One region of the Rhodococcus sp. NPDC019050 genome, then DNA from elsewhere that is predicted to be linked to it. Evidence: riboswitches for the same ligand, from Rfam matches in the RefSeq annotation. Region 1 holds a riboswitch; the other holds the start of a gene.
What was found. A riboswitch is a leader RNA that binds a small molecule or an ion and turns the genes downstream of it on or off. The one in region 1 is predicted to bind thiamine pyrophosphate.

Region 1 (14,586 bases):
CGGCACCCGCCTGCGCGGCGCCCGACTCGGATTCGCTGCCGTGGGAGTCACCGTGGTCGGAACTCTCGGGCGCCGCCGATCCGGTCCACACGGGCGGTGTCGTACCCGGCACATCGGTCGGTTCCTCGTTGTTCGAGCACGCGGTCAGGCCGACTGCAGCGATCGCGACAATCGGGGCCAGAGCACGCCAAGACATGCGACGGGTGGAACTGGAGACCATCAAACCGCTCCTTCGAAGTGCCGAAAAGTAAACCGATCATAGCCGGGACCGCGCACGCTGCTCCTGCCCTGCTGCCGGAACGCCCATCCGTTGCGCCCGGCACGGTCCGTTCGCCTACGACGCAGCGACGATGACGATCACGCCCGGAGCCGCATCGGCGAGTCCCGGGAGGCGCGGTTGCGCGGAGACGCCGAGTGCGTCGGCGACCTCGAGTGCGGTTTCCTCCTCGCCGGGTGTCGTGCCGTAGTAGACGGTGGTCTGGCCGACGGTGCCGTCGCTGTAGTTGCCCGTCTCCTCGATCGAGAAGCCTTCGTCCTCGAGCAGACTGGCCGTCTGGGCGGCAAGCCCGGCGACGTTGCTGTTGTTGAGGACGCGGACGGGCGCCGGGGTCGCGGGCGCGGCGGCCGCCGACGTGGGGGTGGCCGACGCCGTGGCGGCACGCGACGTGGCGGGGGGCGTCTGTGCTGCGTTCGGTGCTGCCGACGCCGCGCCACTGCCGAGCATGCCGGCGCCCGATCCCGCCTCCGTGGCCGCTTCGGCGGGCTCGCTGCTCGACGCGGTGGTGGCCGCGTCCTCGTCGGAGCCGCCGAGCGACGCCATCCCGATCCCGGCGAACAGGATCGCGAGGGAGATCAGCAGCATTGCCAAGGCCCGCAGGGGTGGCCCCGAGTTGGCGGGTGCTCGGTTCGATTTCTCGGCGGTTCTGCTCACGCGTTCGACCATAGTTGGCCGACGGTGCGATCGCTGACGCTCGGCTAGCGCGTCGTTTCGAATCCGAGGCGTCGGGCGGCGCGCGCCTTCTGCCGGCTGGCACGCAGCCGCCGGAGACGTTTGACCAGCATGGGGTCGGCGGCGAGGGCCTCCGGCCGGTCGATGAGCGCGTTGAGCACCTGGTAGTAGCGGGTTGCGGAGAGCCCGAACAGCTCCTTGATGGCTTCTTCCTTGGCACCGGCGTATTTCCACCACTGCCGCTCGAAGGCCAGTACGTCGTGGTCGCGACGGCTCAGGCCGTCGTCTCCGACCGCGTTCGGATTCGCCCCGCCGACGATCTCGTCGTCAGTGCGCTGGGGCTCTGCACCGGACCGGCCCCCATCGTGCGCTGCTGCGCCGTCCATGTCACTCCTCGAAGCGTCGAATCACCCGGCTGACAATTACACCCGTGTGTTTCCGATCGTTATTGAACCACGCGGGCCGGACACACACCGGCCCGCCGAGCACCTCGGTCGCGCACTATCCTGTTCCACCATGGCCATTCTTCCGATCGTCATCGTCGGCGACCCCGTCCTGCACAACCCGACCGAACCGGTGACCGAATCACCCGCCGAACTCGCCGAGTTGATCGCCGACATGTACGAGACGATGGATGCCGCGAACGGGGTCGGCCTCGCGGCCAATCAGGTGGGCGTCGCAAAGCGCCTCTTCGTCTACGACTGCCCCGATCGGGACGCATCCGGGAAGGTGGCCCGCCGCCGCGGCGCCGTCGTCAACCCGGTGCTGGAGACCTCGGAGATCCCCGAGACCATGCCCGACCCCGAGGACGACCTCGAGGGTTGCCTGTCGGTCCCCGGCGAGAACTTCCCGACGGGCCGCGCCGAGTGGGCCAAGGTCACCGGCACCGACGCCGACGGCAACCCCGTCGAGATCGAAGGCCACGGCTTCTTCGCGCGGATGCTGCAGCACGAGGTCGGACACCTCGACGGCTTCCTCTACGTCGACATGCTGATCGGCCGCAACGCGCGTGCCGCCAAGAAGACCATCAAGCGCGCCGGATGGGGAGTCCCCGGTCTGACGTGGCTGCCCGGAACGGTCGAGGATCCGTTCGGGCACGACGATGACGACGATGACGACTGACGGACCCGTCGCAACCGGAGTACCGCTCGGGAGCCGGGTGGTGCTGCGGTACCGCTTGCCCGCGGGGTACAGCCATCCCATGACGGACGTGCTCGGCGAACTCGTCTCCGTCGACCCGGTCGTCGCGGTGCGCACCGCCGACGACCGGCTCGTGCAGGTCTCGCCGAGTGCGGTCGTGGCCCTGAAGCCGATCGGAACCCGTCCGATCCGCACCTCCGAGATCCGCTCGCTGGAACACGCTGCGGCCGCGGGATGGCCCGGGCTGGAACAGGGTTGGATCGACGGCTGGTTCGTACGAGCGGGTGGTGGGTTCACCGGCCGCGCGAATTCGGCGTCCCCGATCGGGGAACCGGGCACCGTTGCCGACCCGGCCGACCCCGAGGTGCGGGCCCGCCTGCGCGACTGGTTCGCCGCCCGCGGCCTGCCGCTGCGCCTCCTCGTCCCCGACCGGCTGGCCCGGATCCCGCAGGGCTGGCCCACCGGGGAGCGCGTCGTGGTGATGGGCGCGGACCTCGACAACGTGCCCCTGCCGGAGGGACCGGTCCCCGTCGGCATCACTGCGGAACCGGACGACGAGTGGCTGTCGCTGTACCGGGCCGGAACGCTGCCGCCGGTCGCGCGGGCGGTCATAGGCGCCGTCGCCGCCGGAAATCTCGGGTTCGGCCGGATCGGCGCGCCCGGGCAACCGCCTCTCGCCATCGGGCGGGCCGCGGTGACCCACGCTCCGGACGGCCGGCGCTGGGTGGGGTTGTCGGCCGTCGAGGTCGCGCCCGAGCACCGCCGCAACGGCCTCGGCACCCTGCTGTGCGGCGCGCTGCTGGGCTGGGCGCGCGGAGCAGGCGCGACCCACGCATATCTTCAGGTCCACGAGGAGAACGCGGGCGCACGCGCGATGTACCGCGAACTCGGCTTCGTCGACCACCACCACTACACCTACGCGACCGAACCGGCGGAGTAGCCGGACGAGATCGGGTCCGATCGCCGTCGGACCCCTCGCCTAGAGTTGTGGTCGTGCGATTGGCAACGTGGAATGTGAACTCGGTCCGGGCCCGGACCGACCGGATCGTCGACTGGATGCAGCGGACGGACACCGATGTGCTCGCCATGCAGGAGACGAAGTGCAAGGACGAACAGTTCCCGCACGAGCGGTTCGAAGAACTGGGATACCAAGTTGCGCACGTCGGGCTGAGCCAGTGGAACGGTGTCGCCATCGTGTCCCGCGTCGGCCTGGAGGACGTGCAGATCGGCTTCGAGGACCAGCCCGGCTTCTCGAAGGATCCCGAGATCACGCCCGCACTGGAAGCGCGCGCCATCGGCGCGACGTGCGGCGGCGTGCGGGTGTGGAGCCTGTACGTCCCCAACGGCCGCGCGCTCGACGATCCCCATTACGCCTACAAGCTCGACTGGCTCGCGAAACTTCGCGCCGACGCCCAGACCTGGCTCTCCGCGAACCCTGATCAGCAGATCGCCCTGGTCGGCGACTGGAATGTCGCGCCCACCGACGACGACGTCTGGGATCCCGCGTTCTTCGAGGGTAAGACGCACACGTCGCGACCCGAGCGCGACGCCTTCGATGCGTTCGCCGAAGCCGGCTTCACCGACGTGGTGCGGCCGCACGCGCCCGGTCCCGGTGTGTACACCTACTGGGACTACACCCAGTTGCGGTTCCCCAAGAAGCAGGGCATGCGCATCGACTTCGTGCTGGGTTCGCCGGCGTTCGCCGCACGGGTCACCGGCGCCGAGATCGATCGCAACGAACGCAAGGGCAAGGGCGCGAGCGACCACGCGCCCGTCATCGTCGATCTCGCGGACGACACGGCGTAACCGGGGGCGGTGGCGCGGTCAGGCACCTGCCCTGCGCGCGACCGGCCTGCGCGCGACAGGGCCGGGCTTCACCACGACGTTCTCGTAACCGGTGTGGGAGTCGAGGTAGCGCTGCACATAGGTGCAGATGGGCCGGACCCGCCAACCGCGGCGCCGGGCGATATCGAGGGAGCCGCCCACGAGGACGGCCGCGAGTCCGCGGTGACCGAAGTCCTCCACGATCACGGTGTGCATGAAGTCCACGATCGGATCGCACGGACCGGGCACTCCGGAGGGACAGTTGGTGTCGTAGTAGCCGAGTATGCCGACGAGATCTCCGTTGAGCCGCAACTCGAAGCGGTTCTGATCGGCATTGTCGGACACATCGGCGCTCGGCGTACTGGTGTCCAAGAGCATCTCCAAGCGGCTTTTCCTGATCGAACTGTGACCTGGAACACTATAGAACACGTTCCTGACAGAACTTCGCGGCTCCCGCCTTTTCGTGACGCGCCCGCCTCGGAGCCGCTGCCGGGGGTGAGTCTCCACAGCCTCGGTAGGGTGAGCGCGTGGAACTTCTGCCCTTGTCACGTGCCGGTGAAACCCCGGTTCGCGCGCTCACCATCGCAGGCACCGACTCCGGCGGAGGCGCCGGAATCCAGGCCGACTCCCGCACCATGGCGATGTGCGGCGTGCACGCCTGTGTCGCCGTCGCCGCCGTCACGGTTCAGAACTCGGTCGGAGTCGAAGGGTTTCACGAGATCCCTCCGGAGACCGTCGCCGCGCAGGTCCGGTGCGTCGTCACCGACATCGGTGTCTCCGCCGCCAAGACCGGGATGCTCGCCTCCACCGCGATCATCGAGGCCGTCGCCGAGGTGTGCACCGAGGTGGGTATCGGACGTGGACTGCCGGTACCGCTCGTCGTCGATCCGGTGTGCGCCTCGATGCACGGCGACCCGCTGGTCCACGCCGACGCTCTCGACGCGATCCGCACCGTGCTGATCCCGCGGGCCACCGTCGTCACCCCCAACCTCGACGAGATCCGCCTCATCACCGGGATCGAGGTCGTGGACGACCCGTCGGCACGACGCGCGGCCGAAGCACTCCACGCGCTCGGCGCGCAGTGGTCCATCGTCAAGGGCGGGCATCTGCGCACGTCCTCGGCGAGCACCGATCTGCTGTTCGACGGCGACCGCTTCCTGGAATTCAGCACTCCCCGGATCGACACGGGCAACGACCACGGCGGTGGCGACACGCTGGCCGCCGCGATCGCCTCCGCCCTCGCGCACGGCCGTTCGGTGCCCGACGCGGTGGCGTTCGCGAAGGAATGGATCACCAAGTGTCTCGAATGGTCCTACGACCTGGGGCACGGCCACGGACCGGTCAATCCCTTGTGGCGACTTCAGGAGAAGTGACCTCCCCCGCGTGGATCGTCGTCACTCGGTGAAGGGCGCGCGTGCCTGCACTCGCGCGTCGCCGACGGGCACTCCGTCCGGCCCTTCGACCGACTGCGCGTAGAACGCCGTGCCGTAGCCCACCGCCGCGGCGGCCGCGGCTAGCGCGGCGCGGTCCACGTTCGCGGTGTCGTCCTGCGCGGTGTGGTAGTTCGGATCGAAGGTCTCCCCGGCCGTACCACCCCACAGTTCGGCCTGTTCGTCGCTCTTGACCTCGTCGGCCCCGCTGAACACACCGCCGGCGGGAATACCGGCGGCGACGAACGGCCCGTAGTCGGACCTGCCGTCGAAGTCGGTGCCGGAGACGGCGATGCCACGTTCGTCGAAGAATCGGGCGAACGTCCGCTCGATCCCGGCCGAGCCCTCCGGTCCCGGTCCTTCTCCCTCGCCGTCGGAGTCGTCGCCGTCGAAGACGAGGTACCCAGGATTGGGGGAGCCGAGCATGTCGAAGTTGAGGTACAACGCGATGGCGCGACGTTCGTCGTCGGACAATCCTTCGACGTACCGGGTGGACCCGACGAGCCCGACTTCTTCCGCACCCCAGAACGCGAAGCGCACCTTGTTCGTGACGGCCGGGTCCGCACCGAGTTGCCGGGCGGTTTCGAGCACCGCTGCGACCCCGGTGCCGTTGTCGTTGATGCCCGGCCCCTCCGGCACGCTGTCGAGGTGCGCGCCGACGACCACCACGTTGTCGGACGATCCGGTGGTGGTCTCGGCGATCACATTGCGCGACGTGCGACTCTCGATCGTGGTGTCGAGGACGAGTGTGAGCGTCGGTGCCTGCGCGACCGTGTCGGCGTCCGCGGTGGCCAGTCCGCCCACGGGGATTCGCGGATCGTCGCCTTCGGACAGTCCTGCGTCGGCGAGCGGTCCGTCTTCGTTGTTGACGACCAGCAGTGCCGCCGCTCCGCGATCCGCGGCGACCTGCTCCTTCACCGTGAAGGTGCACGCACCGCGGTCGACGAGCACCACCGATCCGGCAACTCCTTCGACGCCGTCGTAGTCCTCCGGCTCGCACCCGGGCGTCTCGTCGGCCGGAACCCGCACGGGCCGTGCGGTCAGTCCGTCCGGCCCGGTCGACGGCGAGAAGCCCAGTGCGCGCACGTCCGGGAGCGGCCGCCCGCATCGAGGCTCTCCGTCACCACCTCGAATGCGTTCACCTCGAATTCGGGTGTCTGCACGTCGAATCCGGAGTCGCGGAGCAGGCCCGCGACATAGTCCACACTCGCGTCGTACCCGGAGGTTCCGAGCGCGCGGTTGCCGTCGTGCTCGCCGGCGATCCGTTCGAGTTCGGTCAGATGTGCCGTGACCGCGTCGATCTGCACCGTGTCCGCGAACGCGGACGGGTCGAGGGAAGACTCCCCCGACCCGTCGGGTTCGACGCTTTGCGAATTGCCTTCCGCCGCACATCCCGTCACCAGCGCCAGCGCAACCACGATCGCCGCCCCCGCCTGCCCCCACAGTCCCCGCATCATGGCCAGAGGGTAATCCACCGACTACGACCGCGCGCGTCGGTCAGGCGTCGCGCCTGTTCACCACCACCAGCGACAGCGCGAACACCACCACGGTGAAGACCGCGAAATAGATCATGGAACCCCATGGTCCCCAGTGGAATTCGATGCCCTGTTCCAGGCTGAGGAAGTTGTTGGCGTTGGCGAACGGCAGGAACGGCTGGATCTCCCGCCCGACCGATCCGAACAGTCCGAACAACGACTCGATCAGCAGAGGCCACAGGAGCAGCAGGGCGATCGTCCCGGCGGACTGGCGCAGCAATGTGCCCACACCCACCGCGAGCACGACACAGAAGAACGCATAGATCGGAATGCCGTAGAGCGCCCGCCATGCCGCCTCACCACTGAGGACGAGTTCGCGTCCCGCATCCGGTCCCGCAAGGGCCTTCGCCAGCAGGAACGATGCGATACCGAGGACGCCCGTGAGGATCGCGCCCAGCACCCCGATCAATCCCGCTTTGACGATGAGAAGCAACGTCCGGTTGGGAGTGGCCTGGAAGGTCGTGCGAATGACCCCGAACCGGTACTCGCTGGTGACCGACAAAGCCGCCAGGATCATCAGCACCAACACGCCGAAGCCGGTGATCCCGCTGACCGCGACGTCGACGGTGGGATAGAACTGCCCCACTTCGTCCTGCATGGTCAGCGAACTGCGGGCGACCGATCCGAGAATCGCGGACAGTCCCAGCCCGAGCGCGATGATCGCCACGGTGCACCACAGCGGCGATTGCACCGAGGTGAGCTTGATACGTTCCGCCCGCAAAGTGTCCAGCACGGCCATCACAGTCCGCCTTTCATGACGTCGTCGATTCCGCTGCCGTGGAACTCCACGTCTCCACCGGTAAGTTTCATGAATGCGTCCTCTAGGGACGCGTTACGGCTGGACAGTTCGTGCAGCACGATCGAGCGCGACGCGGCGAGTTCACCGATCTCCGCGATGCCCACACCTGCCACCAGCAGCGCACCGTCCTCCTCGCGGACGGTGTGCCCGCGCTCGGTGAGCGCACCGCGCAACTCGTCCGCCGACGGGCTGCGCACCACGACGACCGACTCGGAGGCACGGTCGACGAAGTCCTTCACCGAGGTGTCGGCGATCAGGCGTCCCCGCCCGATGACGATCAGATGGTCGGCGGTCTGCGCCATCTCCGACAGCAGGTGGCTCGACACCAGCACGGTCCGGCCCTCAGCGGCCAGCGCGTGCATGAAACGCCGGATCCACATGATGCCCTCGGGGTCGAGCCCGTTGACGGGTTCGTCGAAGAGCAGGACCTGCGGATCACCCAGCAACGCCGCGGCGAGACCGAGCCGTTGCGACATGCCGAGGGAGAAGCCCCCGGCGCGTTTTCCGGCGACCTCGGTCAGGCCGACCTGGCGCAGCACCTCGTCCACGCGCGAGGCGGGCAGCCCGTTGGCCGCCGCCATCCACCGCAGGTGCGCGCGCGCCGTCCGGTTGGGGTGGACCCATTTGGCGTCGAGGAGTGCGCCCACCGTCTGCAGGGGCCGCGTCAGACTCCGGTACGGCTTGCCGCCGATGAGGGCGCTGCCCGACGTCGGCCGGTCCAGCCCCAGGATCATGCGCATCGTCGTCGATTTCCCGGCGCCGTTGGGCCCGAGAAATCCGGTGACAATTCCCGGGCGGACCGTGAACGTCACATCGTCGACCGCGGTAGTGGACCCGAAGGTCTTCGTCAGTCCGGTCACTTCGATCATGGGCCCTACTCTGCCCGATCACGATCATCTGTGCAGCTGCCGCCCCGTGTCAGGGCTCGAGAGGTGACGATGCCTGTGCCCAGAATCGTTTCGGGATGCGGCCGGCATGTCGCGCGCGGAAGCCCGCCTCGACCGCGTGCCGCATCGCCGAAGCCATCAGCGCAGGGTCCTTCGCGCGTGTGACGGCGGTAGCGAGCAGCACCGCGTCGCAACCCAATTCCATCGCGAGCGCAGCGTCGGATGCGGTGCCGATACCGGCGTCGAGGATCACCGGCACCCCGGCGGCCTCGACGATCATCTCGATGTGATGCGGGTTCGCAATGCCCAGCCCCGTCCCGATGGGAGAGCCGAGCGGCATCACCGCGGCACAACCGATGTCCTCGAGACGACGGGCGAGCACGGGGTCGTCGGTGGTGTACGGCAGCACCACGAAGCCGTCGTCCACGAGTTGCTCTGCCGCCGCGACCAACTCGATCGCGTCGGGTAGCAGGGTGCGTTCGTCGGCGATGACTTCGAGCTTGACCCAGTCGGTTTCGAGTGCCTCGCGACCGAGTTGGGCGGTGAGCACCGCCTCGTTCGCGCCGCGGCAGCCGGCGGTGTTCGGCAGCAGCGCGATCCCCAGGCGGCGCACCAGATCGAGCACGCCGGTGCCCGATGTCGCGTCCACCCGTCGCATCGCGACCGTCGTCAGTTCGGTACCGGAGGCGACCAGCGACTCCTCGAGCGCCGACAGGCTCGAAGCCCCGCCGGTTCCGGTGATCAGACGCGACCCGAAGGAACGACCCGCGATGGTCAACGGCGGCAGGTCCGCCGGATCACCGGACGCACCCCCGTGGAACTCACCCACCCTGGACCGCCGTGAGGATCTCGATGCGGGCGCCTGCGGGGACCTGCTCGGCCCAGCGACTGCGCGGGAACACCACACCGTCGACAGCGACCGCGATGCCCTTCTCCGGCAACCCCATGTCCGCCAGAAGCTCCGCCATCGTCGGTGCGACCGCGAATTCCTTGTCCTCGCCGTTGACGGTGATACCGACGCCGACACTCTTCGTCATTGCGCACTCACTTCCGTGAATCGTCGAGGGGAAGCGGACTTCACCTCGGTCAAGGGATCTTCGGACAACTCTGCGAGCACCGCGTCGACGGTGAGCGGCGTGAGCAGCACACCGTTGCGGCCGTGCCCGGTCGCGGCGATCACCCGCTCCGACAACCGGCCGATCAAGGGCAGGTTGTCCGGCGTCATGGGACGCAGCCCCGCGCTCGCCTCGTGCAGTTCGTATTCGCCGATCGCGGGCAGCAGCGCCTCGGCGTCGGCGATCAGGTCCCGCACTCCCGCGACGGTCACCTGGGTGTCCGCCGCCTCGTACTGGGTGGCACCGACGACGAGACCGTCGCGTCGCGGCACGAGATAGGCGGGCCGGCCGTGGATGCTGCCCCGAATCGTGCGCTGCGGCAGAGGAGTCGCACCGGGACGCATCCGCAACCGCAGGATCTCGCCCTTGACGGGCCGCACCGGCAGTCCCGGCCACAGCCGCGACGACGCGGACCCGGCAGCGAGAATCACGCGGTCGTCAGCGAGATCGGTGAGGTCGGCGACCGGCGCCGCGGAGAACCGGACACCGGCGTCGGCGGCCGCACCGCGAAGCGCGACGACGAGAGCCCGGTTGTCCACGGACAGTTCCGCAGATGCCAGCAACCCGAGCCGGATGCGCGGTCCCAGCGACGGTTCGAGTTCGCGCACTTCGGCGCGGGAGAGCACCCGCATCTCGTGTCCCTGTGCCTGCACCCATTCGGCGACCGTGCGCAGGTCCGCGGCGTCTGCCGCGTCGAGAGCGACGGTCATGGAGGCCGTGGAGGTCACCAGGTCGGCGCCGGTCTCGTCGCGCAGGAGCGCGGCGAACCGCGACCATCGTTGAAGCGACGCGGCACCGAGTTCGAGGACGTCACCTTCGCCGGGCCACCCCTCCGACAGCGGAGCGAGCATGCCGCCGGCCACCCAGGACGCACCCGCGCCGGGATCGGGGTCGTGGACGGTGACGGTGTATCCCGAGCGGGCCGCGCGCCACGCGATCGACAGGCCGATCACGCCGCCACCCACGACTGCCACTGTTGTCATCGGTCCACCTCACTCCCTGCGCCGGCATGATCCGGTTCAGGTCATAACGGTCGGGGCCGGCAGGCCCCCTCTCAGCCCCGTGTACCTCGGGACTCCCGTGTCGTATCTCGTCTACCCGAGAGGTTACCGTCTTGACCGTGACCACCTACCGCGGCAACCATCCCGATCCTCGCGCCCGTCTCGCGACTGCCCGGCTGTATCTGTGCACCGACGCTCGTCGCGACACCGGCGACCTCGCCCGATTCATCGACGAGGCGCTGAGCGGCGGTGTCGACATCGTCCAGTTGCGTGACAAGGGTTCGGCGGGTGAGAAGAAGTTCGGGCGGCTCGAGGCTCGCGACGAACTCGCCGCCCTCTCGATCCTGGCCGACGCGTGCGCGCGGCACGGTGCGCTGCTCGCGGTCAACGACCGGGCAGACATCGCGCTCGCTGCCGGGGCCGACATTCTGCACCTCGGCCAGGGCGACCTGCCGGTCGAGCACGCGCGGAGCATCCTCGGCGACGACATCGTGATCGGTCGCTCGACGGGGACCCGTGGCCAGGCGTCGCTGGCCGACATGGAGGAAGGCGTCGACTACTTCGCGTCGGGTCCGGTGTGGGACACCCCGACCAAACCGGGACGTCCCGCTGCCGGCCTGACCGTGCTCCGGGAGGTCCACAACTCGCATCCCCGCAGGCCCTGGTTCGCGATCGGTGGCATCGACCTCGAACGTCTCCCGCAGGTGCTCGAGGCGGGCGCCACCCGGATCGCGGTCGTGCGGGCGATCACCGAGGCCCCCGATCCGCGCGCCGCCGCCGCCGCGTTGAAGGCCGCGCTGCCCGAGTAGCGACCTATCGGAGCCAGGCCAGCACGGCCGACGGGGGCAGTGCCACCGCGTCGTCCGGCAGCCTGTCTCGCAACCCGCGATCGGCGGTCACCACGACCGTCACCGAAGGATCGACCGCGGTCGCGGTGCTTGCCGCGAGGCGGGCCAGTTCGTCGTCGCCGCTGCCGTCCGCGGTGTGCACGGGGATGCGGGCGTCGTCCGTCGTCGCCGCGCGGGCAGCTCCTTCGAGGACCACCTCGACCCGCGGTACCCATCCGAACAGACCGTCCGGAAGCTCGACGGTGCGAGGGAGCGCCGCCGCGAGATCTGCCAGCAGAGCAGTGGTCGCGCCCGGACGATCCCGCCACCAGCCCGTCGGGCCGGTCGAACCGAGGACGTTGGCGGTGTCGAGGAACATCCGGACGGGCCGGGTGCGCAGCGCCGGCCAGGCTTCGGCGAAACCGGCGTGCAACGGCATCTCCTCGACCTGGTGTTCGGGCACCCACCGCAGTTCCGTGCTCTCCCCGTTGAGGGTGGTCGCGAGCGGCGCGGCGGCATCGGCGACCACCGTGGTGTAGGTCCAGCCGTCGGTCGTCCCGGAGGTGATACGCACGGCGCGGACGGCGAGTGCGGCCACCTCGATACCGGCTTCCTCGTGGGCTTCGCGGACCGCCGCGTCGACCGTGCTCTCGTGCGAGTCGCGGGCACCGCCGGGCAGCGCCCACGTTCCGCCCTGATGGCTCCAGGCCGCGCGGTGCTGGAGGAGAACCGCGGGTGTCCCGTCGGGGAGCGGCGCGCGCAGCAGCAATCCGGCGGCACCGTGCCGCCCCCACCGCTTGTCACCGTCGGGCCCGACGGCCCAGCCGTCCCCGTCACCGCGCATCGTGTCCGTCTCCCTGCTCCCGGCCGTCACGGAGGTGGTCGGGGCACCGAGATCCCGTGTCCGTGGTCGGCAACATTCTTTCGCGTACTGCTTATATGCTCCACAAACTGGCAACCTCGAGAAGGAGGGTTATGCGGTGGATATTCGCCTGACCCCCACTATCCTGCCGGTCGAGAGCCACGCCAAGCGTACCGAGGATCGGAAGAATCCGGTTGTGCGCGCGGCCCGGTGGCGGGGCATGCTCCGGACCACTCCCGTCCTCTTCGTGGTCCTCGCGGGTGTGCTCGCGTTCCTGCTCGTCGCGTCCTGTGTGGTGACAGTGCAGCTCGTGGATGCGCGTCAGGACACCCACGGCCGATTGCTCGCGACCATCGAGCCTCTCGCGAACGCCTCGCAGAATCTGTACAGCGCGCTGTCCGTCGCGGACGCCGCCGCCGTGACCGGCTTCATCTCGGGTGGGATCGAGCCGGCCGACGTCCGGGAACGCTATCTCTCAGCGGTCGCCGAGGCCTCCGACCATCTGGTGGTCGCAGCGACCGGTCTGACCGCGAACGATGCCGACAGCACCCGGAACCTCACCGAGATCGGGCGAATGCTGCCGGTCTACACCGGGCTGATCGAGACTGCGCGCACGAACTCCCGCATCGGCAATCCGGTCGGCTCCGCGTATCTCGCCGAGGCGTCGTACATGATGCAATCGGTGTTGCTTCCCGCGGCCCAGGAGCTTCAGACCGAAGGTGTCGCCGCGGTGGAGGCCACCCAGCGCGCGGCGGTCCGGCCCCCGTGGGTGGCGATCGGACTGTTGCTCGTGACCGTCGCCGCGCTCGTCGCGGTCCACGTTCTCGTCAGCCGCAAGACCCGCCGCACGTTCAACCCCGGGTTGCTCGTGGCCAGCGCGGGCGCCGGGTCGTTGCTCATCTGGTTGCTGGTCGCGGGGTTGGTGTCCTCCGGTGCGACGGCACGTGCGCTCGAACAGGGCGCCGAACCTCTCGCCGTCCTCACGGAGAGCCGGATCCTCGCCCAGCAGTCGCGCACCGCCGAAACGCTGCTGCTCGCCCAGCGCCACATCACCAGCGCGTACGACGGGACGTACGAGGAGAGGATCACCCGCCTCGGCGATCTTCTCGAGCGGTACGGCGGGCCCGGCACGAGCGACGCGGGGGCCGCGGCGGTGGACCGGGCCCAGGCCGCCCGCGAGGCGTGGATCAACTCGCATGCTCGAACGACGGACGCGCTCGAGCGCGGCGATTATGCGGCGGCGGTCGTCCTCGCGATCGGGCCGGGACCGGACGAATCGGCGGCACAGTTCACCGCGCTCGACGATGCCCTGTCGACCGCGATCGAGGAGTCCCGGGCCGAACTCCGCGACAACGAATCGCGTGCTTCGCGTACGTTGTCCGGGCTCGTGCCCGCGGCGGTGATCCTGGTGGTCGTCGCGCTCGCGGGCACAGGTATCGGTCTGTGGCGACGGATCAAGGAGTACCAATGATCGTCCGGCGCGCATCCGTACTCTGCGTTGCACTCTGCGCTGTCGCGGCAGTGCTGTCCGCATGTGCCACCCAGCCTCCCGCTGCGACATCCGTGGTCGAGACGAGCGAGAACACCTTTCCGCTTCCGGAGGGTGCCGAAATCGCCGACCCGTCTGCCGGATCACCGGCCTCCCCGTCCTGCGGTGACCCCACCGCGAGTCTGCGTCCGGACGGCGTCACCACCGGGCCGACCCTCGACGCGATCCGCGCGCGGGGACGCCTGATCGTCGGACTCGACGCCGGGAGCAACCTGCTCAGTTATCGCGACCCCGCGACGGGGGAGATCACCGGATTCGACGTCGACATCGCTCGCGAAATCGCCCGTGATCTCCTGGGCAACCCCGACCTCGTCGATTTCCGGATCCTCAGTTCCGCGGAACGTGAGGAGGCGCTGCAGAGTTCGACGGTCGACATCGTCGCGAAGACGATGAGCATCACGTGTGCGCGACGCGAACTGGTGGATTTCTCGACGACGTACCTGCGTGCAGACCAGCGAGTGCTGGTGGTGAGGAATTCCGGCATACGCGATGTCTCGGATCTCGTCGGGCGACGGGTGTGCATCGTCGACGGCACCACGTCGCTGGAACGGATGCGCAACGTGCAGCCCTCCGCCCCGATTCTGACGGTCCCGTCGTGGGCGGACTGCCTCGTCGTTCTGCAGCAGGGGCAGGTCGACGCCGTGAGCACCGACGACACGATCCTCGCG
Region 2 (14,586 bases), on a different contig from region 1:
CTTCGCGGACGTCGTGGGTGATCATCAGTACCGTCCATCGATCGCGCATCCGCACGTCCTGGAGCCAGAGTTGCATGTCGGTGCGGGTGAGCGAGTCGAGAGCACCGAACGGTTCGTCGAGAAGCAGCACGTCGCGTCCTTGCAGCACGGTGCGGGCCAGTGCTGCGCGTTGCCGCATCCCGCCCGACAACTGGGCCGGTCGCGCCTGCTCGAACCCGGAGAGGCCGAAGGCGGGAAACAACCGGCGTGCGCGCTCGCGGGCCTGCCGTCTCGGTGTGCCCTGGACTTCGAGACCGAGAGAGCAGTTGTCGAGCACGGTGCGCCACGGAAACAGGAGATCCTTCTGCGGCATCAACGCCGCCCGGCCGGGTGCTGCGGGCGCTCCGCCGACGGTGACGGCACCGGCGTCGGGAGTGTCGAGTCCGGCGATCAACCCGAACAGGGTGGATTTGCCCGACCCGCTGGGCCCGATCACGGACACGAATTCTCCTGCAGCGACCTCGAAGTCGATCCCGTCGAGGACGGTGTTGCCGCCGAACGATCGGTGCAGTCCCGTCACCGACACCGCGCTCACGACCGGGGCTCCGGGGACAGTGCCCATGGTGCGACCACCCTTTCGGCGGCATACGTCAGTACGTACAGCAGCAGGGAGACGGCGGCGGTGACCGCGACCGCGGCGAGCACCAGATCGGTGCGGAACGAGTTCTTCTGGGTCGCCATGTAGATCCCCAGACCCGAGGTGGCGCCGACATATTCGGCGAACACCGCTCCGACTACGGCGTACGTGATGCCGATGCGCAGCGACGTGAAGAACCGGGGAAGCGCGGAAGGCAGGCGCACGTAGCGGAACTCCTGCCGGCGACCGGCACCCATGCTCCGCAGCAGTGCCCCCGCCTCGCGGTCGGCCGCCGCGAAACCCTCGATCAATCCGATCGTCATCGGGAAGAACGTGGCGAGCGCGACGACGAGGATCTTGGGAAGCAGTCCGAATCCGAACCAGATGATCATCAGCGGCGCGATCGCGATGATCGGGAGGGTCTGGGAGACCACGAACAGCGGCACGAACGCGCGCCGCAGAGTCGGTGAGAAGTCCACGGTGACCGCCAGGATCCACGAGACGACGAGGGACACCGCGAACCCGGCGAGCGTGACCTGCAGGGTCGTGGCGGCATGACCCGCGAGATCGGCGCGATGATCCCACCCCTGCGCGAGAACACGACTCGGGGCCGGGAGGACCTGCGGACGGATACCGCTCGCCCGCACGTACCACTCCCACGCGCCGACGAGGAGCACCGCGACCCCGACGGCAGGCAGCAGCGCGCGCAGACGACGGGACACCGCTGTGTGGCCCTGCTTCTCAGGGAACGAGGTACGCATCGGTGAAGTACTCCGACCAGTCCGGTTCCTCGGTGAGCGTCGCGCCGTCCGGTCCGGCGAGCAGTCCCGCCTCGAACAGGAATCTCGAATACCCGGACCACCGCTCGAGATCGAGGGTGCAGACCGCGCCGTTCTCGTCGCGCATGTAGTCGGTGGACAGCATCTGCTGGCTTTCGAACACGAGTTCTTCGTCGGTGAAGACGCCGGGGTTGGCATCGATCAGGGCCTGGGCGCCGCGCCGAGGATCGTCTGCCGCGATCCGGTAGCCCTGCTGCATGGCCCCGACGAACGCCCGGGCGCGGTCGGGATGGTCCGCGAGCCAGGTCGCGTTGCCGTCGACGACGATCGAGTAGGCATCGGGAAATCCGTAGTCCGTCGGCGCGAAATATCGCATGGGGAGTCCGCGGTGTTCGGCCTCGAGACCCTCCCACGCGACGTAGGAGACGGTGAAGTCGGCGGTACCGGAGTACACGGCCTCGTAGGCGGAGGTGCCGAGCACGACCGATTCGAAATCGCCTGTGCCGCCGTCGTTGCGGATGACCTGGCGCAGGGTCTCGTTGTCGCCGGGGTCGCCGAAGCCCGCGTAGGTGCGACCGTCGAGATCCCGGGGGGATCGGAGGTCGGCCCGGTCCGCCCGCACCCCGATGGCGGTGGCGCGGTGCTGGAGGGGCGCCAGGACGGTGACGGTGTCCGACCCTGCGGCGCGGGAGAAGGTCGCCTGCGAGTGCGTCGAGATGCCGAACTCGGCATTGCCGGAGTCGACCAGGAGGTCCGGTGTGGTGTTGTTGTACGGCAGGATCTGTACGTCGAGACCGGCCTGCTCGAACAGTCCTTCCCGGATCGCCACGTAGAGCCCGGTGTGGTTGGTGTTGGGTGTCCAGTCGAGGGCGAACCGGATGGTGTCGCCCGAGGCGGAGTCGTTCGCACACGCGGGAACGGTGGCGACCGCGGCAAGTGCGACGAGCAGTATCGCGATGCGGTGCCCGATCCTCATGCGACCGGCCACGGCCGGGTGACGAGCGCGTCGGCCCAGAACATCAGTTCGTAGCGGGTGGCGATGGTGAATGCCTCGATCATCGCCGCGCGGTCGGTGTCGGTGGCCGTTGCCCCAGCGGCGTCCACGAGTTCGCGTGCCGTCGCAACCGACGCCCGGAAGGCCTCGTCGTCGTATGCGGACACCCACTGCGCGTACGGGTGCGCGGGATCGGAGGAGAGCACGTCCGCGGCCCGCTCCGCGAGGTCTCGGGCCACCTCGGCGTAGATCCAGAAACAGGGCAGGACCGCTGCGGCGCCGACCGGATACGGCTCGGTGGCGACGGTCGCGGTCAGGTACGACACGTAACCCAGGCAGGCGGGGGAGTGTGCGACGGGACCGGTCGCCGGGGGCAGCACCCCGCCGGTGAGCAGATTGCGGTGGAGAACGGCTTCCTCGGCGGCCGCGGTGGCTGCGCTGGTCGCCCAGAACGCACCGGTGCCGGGGTCGGGCGATTTGGCGGACAGCAGCGCCAGCGCCTTCGAGTATCCGGCGAGGTACAGCGTGTCCTGTTCGATGTAGACGCGGAATGCGCCGAGCGGAAGGGTGCCGTCTCCCAGCCGGCGCAGGAACTCGAGGTCGTCGATGGCGGCGCGGAGGGTGCGGGTTCGTTCCCACAAGGTGTCGGTGAAACGGGTGGTAGCCGAGGTACTGCACGCAGGCAGGGTCATGCCGAAACATCCCTTCGTCAGAATTACCTGATCAGGTTCGACGGGTGTGTTCTCAGCCCCGCAATTTCGCGGAGCACCCCGTGTCGGTCTCCGCGACGATAGCACTACCGGTGGGCGTCCCGGAGCCCCCTGCCTGCTCATCGGCATTCCACTCAATTCGGACCAAACTGTCTGTATGTTAGTGGGACCGGAACGACCGTTCGACGAAGGCGGGGATGTGTACCAGCTCGAAACCACTTGGCCTGCAATGGAAGAACTCCCTCGAATGCTCGCCGATGCGGTGCAGTGCGAACCGGACGGGGTGGCGCTGACGCGAGGGCCCGTGGTGGTCACCTACGCCGAACTGCATCGTGAGGTCGTGGCCCTCGATGCGGCGATGGGCGTGCTGCTCGGTCCCGCATCGCTCGTCCCCATCGCGCTGGCCACGGTCCTGCCCGAGCTGTCCGAGACGCAGACCGGAGAACTCCGCGGTGCTCTCGACGAGTTGATCCGCTCGCTCGTCGAGCACCGGTGGTGTTGCCCTCAGGCGTCCGCGTCCTGATCTCCCGCCGATCCGGTCTCGTCCGAGTCGGTCTGCCCACGTCCTGATGGTTGGTACGTTGGCGACTGATCGGTTCACCGGGAGGTCATGTGGACACTGCAACCCTCACCGTCGGCTGCAAGTACGGGCAGGTCCGCGGCTACCGCGACGGCTCGGTCTTCTCGTGGAAGGGCATCCCCTACGCTGCTCCCACCGGAGGAGCCGGGCGGTTCCGCTCGCCCGAACCGCCCCGCCCCTGGAAGGGTGTGCTCGAGTGCGACAGGTACGGGCCGATTGCTCCGCAGAGCCGGCAGAGCCCCATCCGCATCGAACCGGGTATGACGATGGGGGAGGACTGCCTCTCGCTCAACGTGTGGGCGCCCGAACCGGACGGCACCGCGCGGCCCGTGATGGTGTGGATCCACGGCGGCGCCTACGTGATGGGCTACTCGGGACAGAAGATCTACGACGGCCGCGTGCTGTGCGAGACCGGCGACGTCGTGGTGGTCACCCTCAACTATCGCCTCGGGCCGCTCGGCTTTCTCGACCTGTCGTCGTTCTCGACGGATGAGACGACGTTCGAGAGCAATGTCGGTCTGCGCGACCAGATCGCAGCACTCGAGTGGGTGCGGGACTGTATCGCCGACTTCGGCGGCGATCCCGGCGACGTCACGTTGTTCGGGGAATCCTCCGGAGGCGGTTCCGTCACCACCCTCATGACGGTTCCTCGCGCGGAAGGCCTCTTCCACAAGGCCATTGCGCAATCGCCGCCCGCTACCTCCGTCTACGGGCGCGAACGCGCCGCCATGGTGGCCGAGCGGTTCCTCGAGATCCTCGAACTACCCCGATCCCGCGTCGGAGAGTTGCTCACGATGCCTGCCGACACGCTCGTCGAGGCGTCGGAAATCCTCGTCGGCGAAGTGCCGACGAAGGTGCCCGGCACATTGGCGATGACGCCCGTCGTCGACCGCGATCTGGTGCCGAAGTATCCGGTCGCCGCGTTCCAGAAGGGTCTGTCGCACCGCATTCCGCTCATCATCGGCTCCAACAAGGACGAACCGTCGATCTTCAGGTTCATGAAGTCGCCGCTGATGCCCGTCAACGACACCGCCATTCAGGCAATGTTCAAAGCGCTCGCCGAAGACCGACCCGACCTCGAACCGGACCGGCTCGCTGAGATCGTCGCGGCATACCCGGACCTCACGAAAACCAGTGGTGCGCTCGCACTCTCGGGTGACGCGGGCTTCCGGATGCCGGTGGTCTGGGTTGCCGAGGCGCACAGCGTGCACTCTCCGACATGGGTGTATCGCTTCGACCATGCAACTCCGATCCTGCGCGCAGCGCGGATCGGTGCGGGCCACGCCACCGAATTGCCGTATGTGTTCGGTAATTTCGGAACGCTCGGGCGGGACCCCACGTTCTGGTTGGGCGGCAGGAAGGCGGCGTCGGAGGTGGCGGGACGTATCCGGCGGCGGTGGCTGGCGTTCGCGCACCACGGTGTGCCGGCGGCGCTGGACGGATCCGCGCACTGGCCGCCCTACGAGCCGGAGCACAGGCTGACGCTGCTGCTCGACGTGCAGGACTCCGTCGTGGCCGACCCGGACGGTGCGTTGCGGCAGGCATGGGGCAGTCAGGTGATGGGCTTCAACTGACCACCGGACCGTCCGGGTGCGGCGCCCGGACGGTCAGTTGCGATATTCGGGGTGCTCCGCGACGAACTTCTCGACGTACGAGCACGACGTCCCGATCTTCAGGCCTTCCTTGCGGGTCTCGTCGAGGGCGAACCGCACGATGTCTGCGGCGAGCCCCCGGCCCCGGAAGTTCGGGTCGGTGACGGTGTGGTCGAAGTCGCGCAGGTCGCCACGCTGCGAATAGTCGGCGTACGCGGCGAGGGTGTCGCCCAGGTACAGCGCGAAGCGGGACTGCTCGGGCAGATGCTCGACACGGGTGTCGGTGCTGCCGGACTCGGTGTGCTGTGTCATGTTCTCACCGTACCGCCGGAGTCACCGCGGGTCGGTTTCCACGACGAGCGCGTCGTCGTCCGTCAATGCGACGAAGGGAATTGCGTTGTCGCGCATGTACCGCAGGCTTTTCTCGATGCCGTCGTCGGTCAGTGCGGACGCGCCGGCGTGCGGAACGATGGCGTGATCGATCCATCCCAGACCATCCCAGACGACCTCCGTTCCGCATGTGGTGCGCACCTCCTCCGGATCGTCGGAGAACTCGATCCCCCGCAGCGACGGGGTCACCACACAGGCACCGGCGCTGTAGCCGGCGTACGCCAGTTCGTTGCTGCCGACGAGATCGGTGAGCACCGCGTCTGCGCCGCTCCGCGCGAACTGTGCGCGCAACACGAACGTGTTCCCTCCGCGCACCCACACCGACGCGAACTCGCGCAGCCGGGTGCGCAGGGAGTCGGGGTCGTCGAGGTGATCGCGCAGATCGGTCTCCTCGGGCACGAATCCCCGGGAGCGAAGCGGTTCCATCTCGCTCGTGACCGCGGAGCGGCGGGCGGCCGGCGGCCACGCGTCGGCCGCGTTGGCGATCACGGCGATGCGGCCCGGAGGGCCGACGACGCGCAGGAACTTCGACGGGTCGGACCCGAGCCGGTACGACGAGAGGAACAGTCGCACGGGGATCAGATGGTGAAGGCGAGGTTCTCGACGAGGCGTCGCCCGACGGCGGTATCGCCGCCGAGCGTGATCTCGTCGAGTCGGTCGACTGCGCGCACCCGCCCACCCGCCAGTCGCACGAACAGACTCGAGTCCATCGCGATCGTCGTCGTGGCGGGGCCGGACAACTCGGGTACCGCTGCGGCGCGCCCGTCCACCTCCACGTGGACGGTGCGGGCGAGCGGGCCGCTCAGTTCGAGGGTGATGCGCGCTCCATCGGGTGCCTTACCGAGTTTGCCGAACACGAACGGCACCGCACCGAAGATTTCGGCGGAACCCAGTTCGCCGCGCCGACCACCTTCGTCGCCGGGCGCGCCGATCGCATCCCGGATGTCGAGTTCGTGGAGCCAGCAATCGAAGATGCGGATGCGCATGAAGCGTCCGTAGGTCGCCCGGCCCACCGGCGTGTCCGCGGGCGCCTCGAAATCCGCCTGCGTCATCGCCGACAGTTGCTCGGTGCGATGAGCGACTATCCGCCGATACTGCGCGAGCACCTCGGAACCGGGCGTTCCACGCAGCGACTCGACCCAGTGTTCGTTGAAAGCACCGATCTCGTTGCGCACGTGGGCGAGCGCGTGCACGTCGATGTTCACGTGCGGCGCCTCGATCCCGGCCAGCATCGACTCGGTGCCGATCAGGTGAGCGACGATGTCCTTGACCGTCCAGCCCGGAAGATTGGTGGGCGTGAACCATCCGTCGCTGTCCAGAGCGGCCAGGAGCGAGTCGATCACCGCGAACTCCTCGAGCAGGAGAGGCCGGATGGTGTCGACGGGAAAGTCGATTGCGGTGCTGCCCGGTGGTGACGTCATGAGTTCTCCTCGGAGGCGAGACGGTCGAGTCCTGCGCGAATTGCCGCCGCGGTGGCGTCCGGATTCTGGGCTCGCCGGCGGACCAGGCCGAGGCCGAGTCGAATAAGGTCACCCTTCTTGCGGGGAAGTACGTGCAGGTGCGTATGGAAAACGGCCTGGAACGCAGCCCGGCCGTCGTTGAGTACCAGGTTGGTGCCGTCGGTGGTGAGATCCGAGCGGCTGAGTGCACGCGCGAGACGATGTCCGGCGCGGAACATCGACGCACCGAGTTCGGGGTCGAGGTGCTCGAGCCGGGAGACGTGCTCACGCGGTACGACGAGCAGGTGTCCCCGCGCAACCGGGCGGGCGTCGAGGAACGCGACCACGTCGTCGTCCTCGTAAACCCGCGCGGCCGGTGCGGAACCGGCCACTATGTCGCAGAACACACAGGAACTCATCGCGTCACTCTAACGTCCCCGCTGCCCCACCAGACCCGGAAGCCCCTTTGCTGCGGTGGTCCGCCACACCGCCTCGACCCGAGAGGACAACTCGGTGTCCTGGGGGTTGATCTCGACCACCGGGACGCCGTAGCGGGCCGCCAGTTCGGGCAGCTCCGCCGCCGGATACACGACCCCGGACGTACCGACGACCAGCAGGACGTCCGCGACGCGCAACGCTGCGACCGCAGCGTCCCAGGGTTGACGGGGCAGCATCTCGCCGAACCACACGACACCGGGCCGTCCGGCGCCGCCGCATGACGCGCACGTCGGGGGCGCGAGGCGAGCCACGGGTTCGCTCGGCGGCTCGGGGAGGTCCATCGGGAGCTCGCAACTGCTGCACCGCGGATCGAAGAGGCTGCCGTGGAGGTGTGCGAGAACGGTGCTGCCGGCGCGCTCGTGCAGGTCGTCGACGTTCTGGGTCACGATCGCGACCTTTGCGGTGCGTCCCCATTCGGCGAGCGCGTGATGCCCGGCGTTGGGAGCGACGCGGCGTACGAGCGCGACCCGCCACTGGTACCACGCCCACACCGCGTCCGGATCTGCGTTCCAGGCCTCGGGGGTTGCGAGGGTGGCAGCGTCGAAGTTCTCCCACAAACCCGTCTGCGCGTCGCGGAAGGTGGGCACGCCGCTCTCGGCGGACATTCCGGCGCCCGTGAGCACCGCTACGCGGCGTGCGCCTCGGGTGAGGTCGAGAACCGCGGCGGGAACATTCATGGAGCAAAGAGTAGAAGAGTGCCCCGGCCGCCGGGCCGTTCTTCTTTCCGTCAGTGTTCCTCCAGATACCTCAGTGTTCCTCCAGATACCTCAGTGTTCCCTCGGATGCGTCAGTGTTCCCTCAGATAATCGGCGAGCACCCGGGCGCCGCTGTGTTCGACGTCCCGCGTGGCGGTGAGAAGCACGAGCGCCCGCCCGTCCGCCCGCTCGTCGAGACGGGCGATGGCGTCGCTCGCCGCGGGCGACGCCAGTTCTTCGCGGTAGCGCTCGCGGAACTCGGTGAACAGGGACGTGTCGTGTGAATACCACTTGCGGAGATCGGTCGACGGCGCGAGGTTCTGGGCCCATTCGTCGTAGTGGAAGGCGTCCCGCCGGAGGCCTCGCGGCCAGAGGCGGTCCACGAGGACCCGGAACGGCACCTCGTCGCCCGGGTGGTCGTAAACCCGCTCCACGGTGACCGTGCGGTGTGGCATGGCGTTTCCTTTCGCTTCTCGCGCTCACAGTAATTGCGGCAAGCTTGTGAAGTGAGGTGTGACACATTCTTGCATCATCTTGCTGTTCGGACTCGATTCAGACGATTCGTGCAAGTTGCAGGTCGCGTGCCGTCCCGGTAGGCCTGCATAGAGTCACCACGAGTGCAGGCCGTCACATGGCCCGATCGCACGCACATCTCGCCGCCGATCGCGGCGCCGCGCACTTCATCGACGCAGGAGTCAGAGAAATTGAGTACCGAAGGATCGAATACGGGGAGCGGAGCGCACCGCCGTCCGACCGTCGGCGTGGTTCGTGAAACCCACGGCGGTGAGCGGCGTGTCGCGCTTGTTCCGAAGATCGTGCCGTCGCTGATCGCCAAGGGCCTCGACGTGATCGTCGAAGCCGGTGCGGGTCTCGGCGCCCTCATACCCGACGCCGCTTACAAGGAAGCGGGCGCTCAGATCGGCGACGCCTGGTCGTCCGACGTGGTCGTCAAGGTCGCACCACCCACCGACGCGGAGATCGCCCGGCTCGGCTCGGGACGCCGGCTCATCGGTTTCCTCGCGCCGCGCAACGCCGACAACCAGATCGGTGCGCTCGCTGCTGCCGGTGTCGAGGCGTACGCCGTCGAGGCCATCCCGCGCATCTCCCGTGCGCAGGTGATGGACGCGCTGTCGTCGCAGGCCAATGTCGCCGGATACAAGGCCGTGCTGGTCGCCGCCAACGAATCCACCCGCTTCTTCCCGATGCTCACCACCGCGGCCGGCACGGTCAAGCCCGCCACGGTGCTGGTGCTCGGTGTGGGTGTGGCAGGCCTCCAGGCACTCGCGACCGCCAAGCGACTCGGGGGCCGCACCACCGGCTACGACGTCCGTCCCGAGGTCGCAGATCAGGTGCGTTCCGTCGGTTCCCAGTGGCTCGACCTCGGTATCGACGCTGCCGGTGAGGGTGGCTACGCCCGTGAACTCAGCGACGACGAGCGCGCGCAGCAGCAGCAGGCACTCGAAGATGCCATCAAGGGCTTCGACGTCGTCATCACCACCGCACTGGTGCCCGGCCGCCCCGCTCCGCGCCTGGTGACCGCCGCGGCCGTGGAAGGGATGCGTCCCGGTTCGGTCATCGTCGACCTCGCCGGCGAGACCGGCGGCAACTGCGAGCTCACCGAACCCGGTCAGACCGTGGTCAAGCACGGGGTGACCATCTGCTCGCCGCTGAATCTTCCCGCGACGATGCCCGAGCACGCATCGGAGCTGTACTCGAAGAACGTCGCCGCATTGCTCGAACTCATGCTCGACGGGAACGGCACGCCCGCCCCGGACTTCTCGGACGAGATTCTCGCCGAGGCGTGCGTGACCCGCTCGAAGGAGACCCCCTAGATGTACAACGAACTGTTGGCGAACATCGCGATCCTGGTTCTGTCCGGGTTCGTCGGTTTCGCAGTGATTTCCAAAGTTCCCAACACGCTGCACACCCCGTTGATGTCGGGCACCAATGCCATTCACGGCATCGTCGTGCTCGGCGCCCTCGTGGTGCTCGGCCACCTCCCGGCCGAGGCGCCGTGGAGCATCAAGGTCATCTTGTTCGTGGCGCTCGTGTTCGGCACGCTCAACGTCGTCGGCGGCTTCGTCGTGACCGACCGCATGCTCGCAATGTTCAAGCCCAAGAAGGACTCCGGCAAGGCTGCCGCGACCAAGGGAGCCGACGCCCGATGAGCTACCTCGTCTCCATCCTCTACATCGTCGCGTTCGGCATGTTCATCTACGGTCTGATGGGTCTGACCGGCCCGAAGACCGCGGTGCGCGGCAACTACATCGCCGCCGTCGGCATGCTGCTCGCCGTCGTCGCAACCCTCATCGACATCCGCGACACCGGCAACTGGATCATCATCGTCGCCGGCCTGGTCGTCGGTGTCGTGCTGGGTGTCCCGCCCGCGTTGCGCACCAAGATGACTGCGATGCCGCAGTTGGTCGCCATGTTCAACGGCGTCGGTGGCGGCACCGTTGCCCTCATCGCCTGGGCGGAGTTCCTCGACACCGACGGATTCACCCAGATCGACGGTTCGCCCACCGTGCACATCGTCATCGGTTCGCTCTTCGCCGCGATCGTCGGCTCGATCTCCTTCTGGGGTTCGATCGTCGCCTACGTCAAACTTCAGGAACTGCTGAACAAGAACGTCGAGAAGAAGCTTGTCGGCGCCGCGAAGCTGTTCCAGATCGCCAACGTGCTGCTCGCGGTTGCGTCGCTCGCGATCGCCGTCTACATCGGGATCAACGCCGATCCCGCCAACGACCCGACCGCCGGCATCTGGATCCTCGGACTGCTCATCGTCGCGGGCCTGATGGGTCTGTTCGTCGTACTGCCCATCGGCGGCGCCGACATGCCGGTCGTCATCTCGCTGCTCAACGCTCTGACCGGTCTGTCCGCCGCGGCAGCGGGTCTCGCGCTGAACAACACCGCGATGATCGTCGCGGGCATGATCGTCGGCGCATCCGGCACGATCCTGACCAACCTCATGGCCAAGGCCATGAACCGGTCGATCCCCGCGATCGTGTTCGGTTCGTTCGGCGGGGACGGCGGAACGGCCGGCGTCGTCGGCGCGACCGGCGGCACCGTCAAGTCCACGTCCTCGTCCGACGCGGCGATCCAGATGGCCTACGCCAACCAGGTCATCGTGGTGCCCGGTTACGGTCTCGCCGTCGCGCAGGCTCAGCACGCGGTCAAGGAGATGGCATCCCTTCTCGAAGAGCGTGGTGTCGAGGTCAAGTACGCGATCCACCCGGTCGCGGGCCGGATGCCCGGGCACATGAACGTCCTGCTCGCCGAGGCCGAGGTGTCCTACGACGCGCTCAAGGAGATGGACGACATCAACGGTGAGTTCAACCGCACCGACGTCACCATCGTCATCGGCGCGAACGACGTCACCAACCCCGCTGCGCGCCACGACTCGTCCAGCCCGATCTACGGGATGCCGATCCTCAACGTGGACCAGTCGAAGTCGGTCATCGTGCTCAAGCGGTCGATGAGTTCCGGTTACGCGGGCATCGACAACCCGCTGTTCACGGCGGACAACACCTCGATGTTGTTCGGCGACGCGAAGAAGATGGTCGCCGAGGTCACCGAAGAGCTGAAGGCTCTCTGACCTCTCGCTCCCTCCCGGCGCCCACGCGAATTATCGCGTGGGCGCCGGTGTCGTCGGTGCCGGTTTCGTGAGCACCGGCGCGAGCAACGCCGCTGCGAGCACGCAGACGAGCGGGACCGCCATCGCGGTGGTCAGCGAGGTGGCCTCGGACAGCCAACCGATGCAGGCCGGACCCGCCAGGAACCCCAGATACCCGAGACCGACGACGCGGGACATGTCGGCGCCGGGCGACCCGGATTCGAGATTGCCCGCCGCGGTGAACAACTGCGGGACGGCACCCGAGAGGCCCAGACCGAACAGTGCCCATCCGGCGAGAGTCAGGGGCAGCACCGGTGACGCCATCACGGTGCCCATGCCGACGGCCGCCAGGAGCGTTCCGTACCTGATCACGCCGGCGCCGCCGATGCGTGCGCTGACCCGGTCGGCGACGAACCTGCCGAGCGTCATCGTGGCGGAGAACGCGCCGAAGGCAAGTGCGGCTATTGACGCCGGACTGTCGAGGCGCTCCTGGACCTGGAGAGCACTCCAATCGTTCGCCACCCCTTCGCAAAGCATGAGCGCGAACGCGACACCCCCGAGCAACACGATCCGCCGCGAATAGCCCCCGCGCCGCGCCGGCGACGACGGCCGGGGCGCCGGTGAGGTGTGGACGAGATACCGCCCGGACGCAGCGATCAGGAGCACCGACACCGCTCCGGCGGCCGCGAGTGTGACGGGAGGACTCACCTCCAGCGCCAGGGTGGCGGCACCGACCAGCGACCCCGCGATGCCACCGGCGGAGAACAGTCCGTGGAAGGCCGACATGATCGGTCGTCCGTACTGCCGTTCGAGGACCACCGCTTGCGAGTTCATCGAGACGTCGAGTGCCCCGTTGGCAAGTCCGAAGACCGCGAGCGCCAGGCCGAGTTGCCACGGCGCGGTCGCGAGTCCCGGCCCGACTGCCACGAGAGCCAGCGCCAGCGCCGACACGATCGTCGTGCGGTGACTGCCGAACCGGTCGGCGAGCCGTCCCGTCACCTGCATCCCGCACAGTGCTCCCGCCGCGAGGAGCAGGAGCAGCGATCCGAGGGTCGCGTAGCCGGTCCCGACCCGTTCGAGGATCACCGGGATGTGCACGACCCACAGGGCGAGCAGGAACCCGTTGACGCCGAAGACCGTGAACACGGCGATGCGCGCGCGGGCGAGCCGGACATCCTTCCGCGCAGAATCGGGCACGAGCGAACGTTACCGATCCCGGACGCGAAACCCTGGTACCCGGCCCGTCAGCCGCCGAGGAGCGCGGGCACGGGGTCACCGAGGAAGCGGCCGATCCCGGCGAGCGCACGGCCGGCCTGTTCCCCGTCGACGAGGCGATGGTCGAACGAGAGCGACAGGCTCGCGACCTTCCGGATCGCAAGTGCGCCGTCTACCACCCACGGCCGGTCGGTGATGGCACCGACCGCGAGGATCGCCGCTTCCCCGGGATTGAGAATCGGCGTGCCCGCCTCGATCCCGAAGACACCGATGTTGGTGACCGACACCGTGGAACCGGTCAGCTCGGACGGTGACGCCCGCCCGGTGCGTGCGCGATCGGCAGCCTCCGCGATGGCCCCCGCGAGGTCCGGGAGCGGCAGGCGCGCGGCATCGCGCACGACCGGAACTTTCAGCCCATCCGGTGTCGCTGCCGCGATCCCGAGGTGGACGTCGTGGTGGACGACGATTTCGTGGGCGTCGTCGTCCCAGCGCGAATTGAGGGACGGTTCGTCGGCGAGGGCGCGGATCAACGCTCGCGCGACGATCGTCAACGCCGTCAGGTGGCGGCCCTCGAATGCCGGTTCGCTGCGCAAGCGATTCACGAGGTCGACGGTGCCGGTCACGTCGCAGGTGTGGAACACCGTCGCGTGCGGCGCGGTGAACGCGCTGCGGGTCACCGCATCGGCCGTGCGCTTGCGGACTCCGCGGATCGGTACCCGGGTGGTCGACGTGGTGGAGGCGGTGGCGTTCCGAGTCTTCTCGGCGGCATCCCTGTCGACTTCCCTGTCGACTTCCCTGTCGGCGGTCCCGGCCGCGCGCCGCACATCATCGGTGGTGATCACACCGCCGGGACCGGAGCCGCTCACCCCGGCGAGATCGACACCTCGCAGTGCCGCTTCGCGGCGCGCGCCGGGTTTGGCGTCCGGCCGGTGCAGTGCTGCCGCGGTGTCGTCCGGAGTGATTTCGGGAGTGCGGGTCCGTGTGGCCCTCCGGCTCACCGGCGCGGCACCCGGGCCGTAGCCGACGAGCACCGCCGGGCGTGCTTCGGAAGTTGCGCCGGGAGAGGGGGCTTCGGCCTGTGCGTCCCCGGGGACCGCGGCGCCGACCGCGATCCGGAGCAGCGGGCTGCCCACCGGGATCGTTTCGCCCGGCGCGGCGAGGAGTTCGGCGACGGTACCCGCAAACGGCGACGGCAACTCGACGGTCGCCTTCGCCGTCTCCACCTCGCCGATGACCTGATTGAGCTCGAGCCGGTCGCCGACCTCGACGGACCACGACACCCACTCACCCTCGGTGAGCCCTTCCCCGAGATCCGGCAGACGGAACTCCTCGACGGCCTGCGACATCGTCTCTCCTTGCGTCATGACGCGAGTGCGCGATCCACTGCGGCGAGGATCCGGTCGGGGTCCGGCCGGTGGTGCGATTCGAGCTTGGCGGGCGGATACGGGATGTCGAACCCGCCGAC

Region 2: linked by a shared signal. The riboswitch ahead of AC0B44_RS11860 (TenA family protein) and the one ahead of thiO (glycine oxidase ThiO) in region 1 are both predicted to bind thiamine pyrophosphate.

The regions. Positions count from the first base shown of each region.
Region 1 covers NZ_JBVOON010000006.1:18,174-32,759, forward strand. The annotation lists gene AC0B44_RS08975 (superoxide dismutase family protein) at 1-220, opposite strand, end outside; gene AC0B44_RS08980 (LytR C-terminal domain-containing protein) at 335-943, opposite strand; gene AC0B44_RS08985 (DUF3263 domain-containing protein) at 976-1,335, opposite strand; gene AC0B44_RS08990 (peptide deformylase) at 1,466-2,071, shown strand; gene AC0B44_RS08995 (N-acetylglutamate synthase, CG3035 family) at 2,061-3,029, shown strand; gene AC0B44_RS09000 (exodeoxyribonuclease III) at 3,083-3,895, shown strand; gene AC0B44_RS09005 (GNAT family N-acetyltransferase) at 3,914-4,285, opposite strand; gene thiD (bifunctional hydroxymethylpyrimidine kinase/phosphomethylpyrimidine kinase) at 4,441-5,286, shown strand; partial or broken gene AC0B44_RS09015 (M20/M25/M40 family metallo-hydrolase) at 5,308-6,800, opposite strand; gene AC0B44_RS09020 (ABC transporter permease) at 6,841-7,608, opposite strand; gene AC0B44_RS09025 (ABC transporter ATP-binding protein) at 7,617-8,546, opposite strand; gene thiG (thiazole synthase) at 8,596-9,393, opposite strand; gene thiS (sulfur carrier protein ThiS) at 9,386-9,601, opposite strand; gene thiO (glycine oxidase ThiO) at 9,598-10,662, opposite strand; TPP riboswitch at 10,659-10,771, opposite strand; gene thiE (thiamine phosphate synthase) at 10,800-11,489, shown strand; gene AC0B44_RS09050 (NUDIX hydrolase) at 11,494-12,351, opposite strand; gene AC0B44_RS09055 (hypothetical protein) at 12,488-13,840, shown strand; gene AC0B44_RS09060 (glutamate ABC transporter substrate-binding protein) at 13,837-14,586, shown strand, end outside.
Region 2 covers NZ_JBVOON010000009.1:57,289-71,874, reverse strand. The annotation lists gene AC0B44_RS11875 (ABC transporter ATP-binding protein) at 1-601, opposite strand, end outside; gene AC0B44_RS11870 (ABC transporter permease) at 571-1,377, opposite strand; gene AC0B44_RS11865 (ABC transporter substrate-binding protein) at 1,358-2,371, opposite strand; gene AC0B44_RS11860 (TenA family protein) at 2,368-3,081, opposite strand; TPP riboswitch at 3,074-3,172, opposite strand; gene AC0B44_RS11855 (non-ribosomal peptide synthetase) at 3,257-3,622, shown strand; gene AC0B44_RS11850 (carboxylesterase/lipase family protein) at 3,712-5,253, shown strand; gene AC0B44_RS11845 (GNAT family N-acetyltransferase) at 5,287-5,583, opposite strand; gene AC0B44_RS11840 (Type 1 glutamine amidotransferase-like domain-containing protein) at 5,605-6,234, opposite strand; gene AC0B44_RS11835 (maleylpyruvate isomerase family mycothiol-dependent enzyme) at 6,240-7,082, opposite strand; gene AC0B44_RS11830 (HIT family protein) at 7,079-7,519, opposite strand; gene AC0B44_RS11825 (SIR2 family NAD-dependent protein deacylase) at 7,529-8,275, opposite strand; gene AC0B44_RS11820 (DUF488 domain-containing protein) at 8,386-8,748, opposite strand; gene AC0B44_RS11815 (Re/Si-specific NAD(P)(+) transhydrogenase subunit alpha) at 8,998-10,125, shown strand; gene AC0B44_RS11810 (NAD(P) transhydrogenase subunit alpha part 2) at 10,126-10,461, shown strand; gene AC0B44_RS11805 (NAD(P)(+) transhydrogenase (Re/Si-specific) subunit beta) at 10,458-11,888, shown strand; gene AC0B44_RS11800 (MFS transporter) at 11,919-13,103, opposite strand; gene AC0B44_RS11795 (dihydrolipoamide acetyltransferase family protein) at 13,151-14,467, opposite strand; gene AC0B44_RS11790 (alpha-ketoacid dehydrogenase subunit beta) at 14,482-14,586, opposite strand, start outside.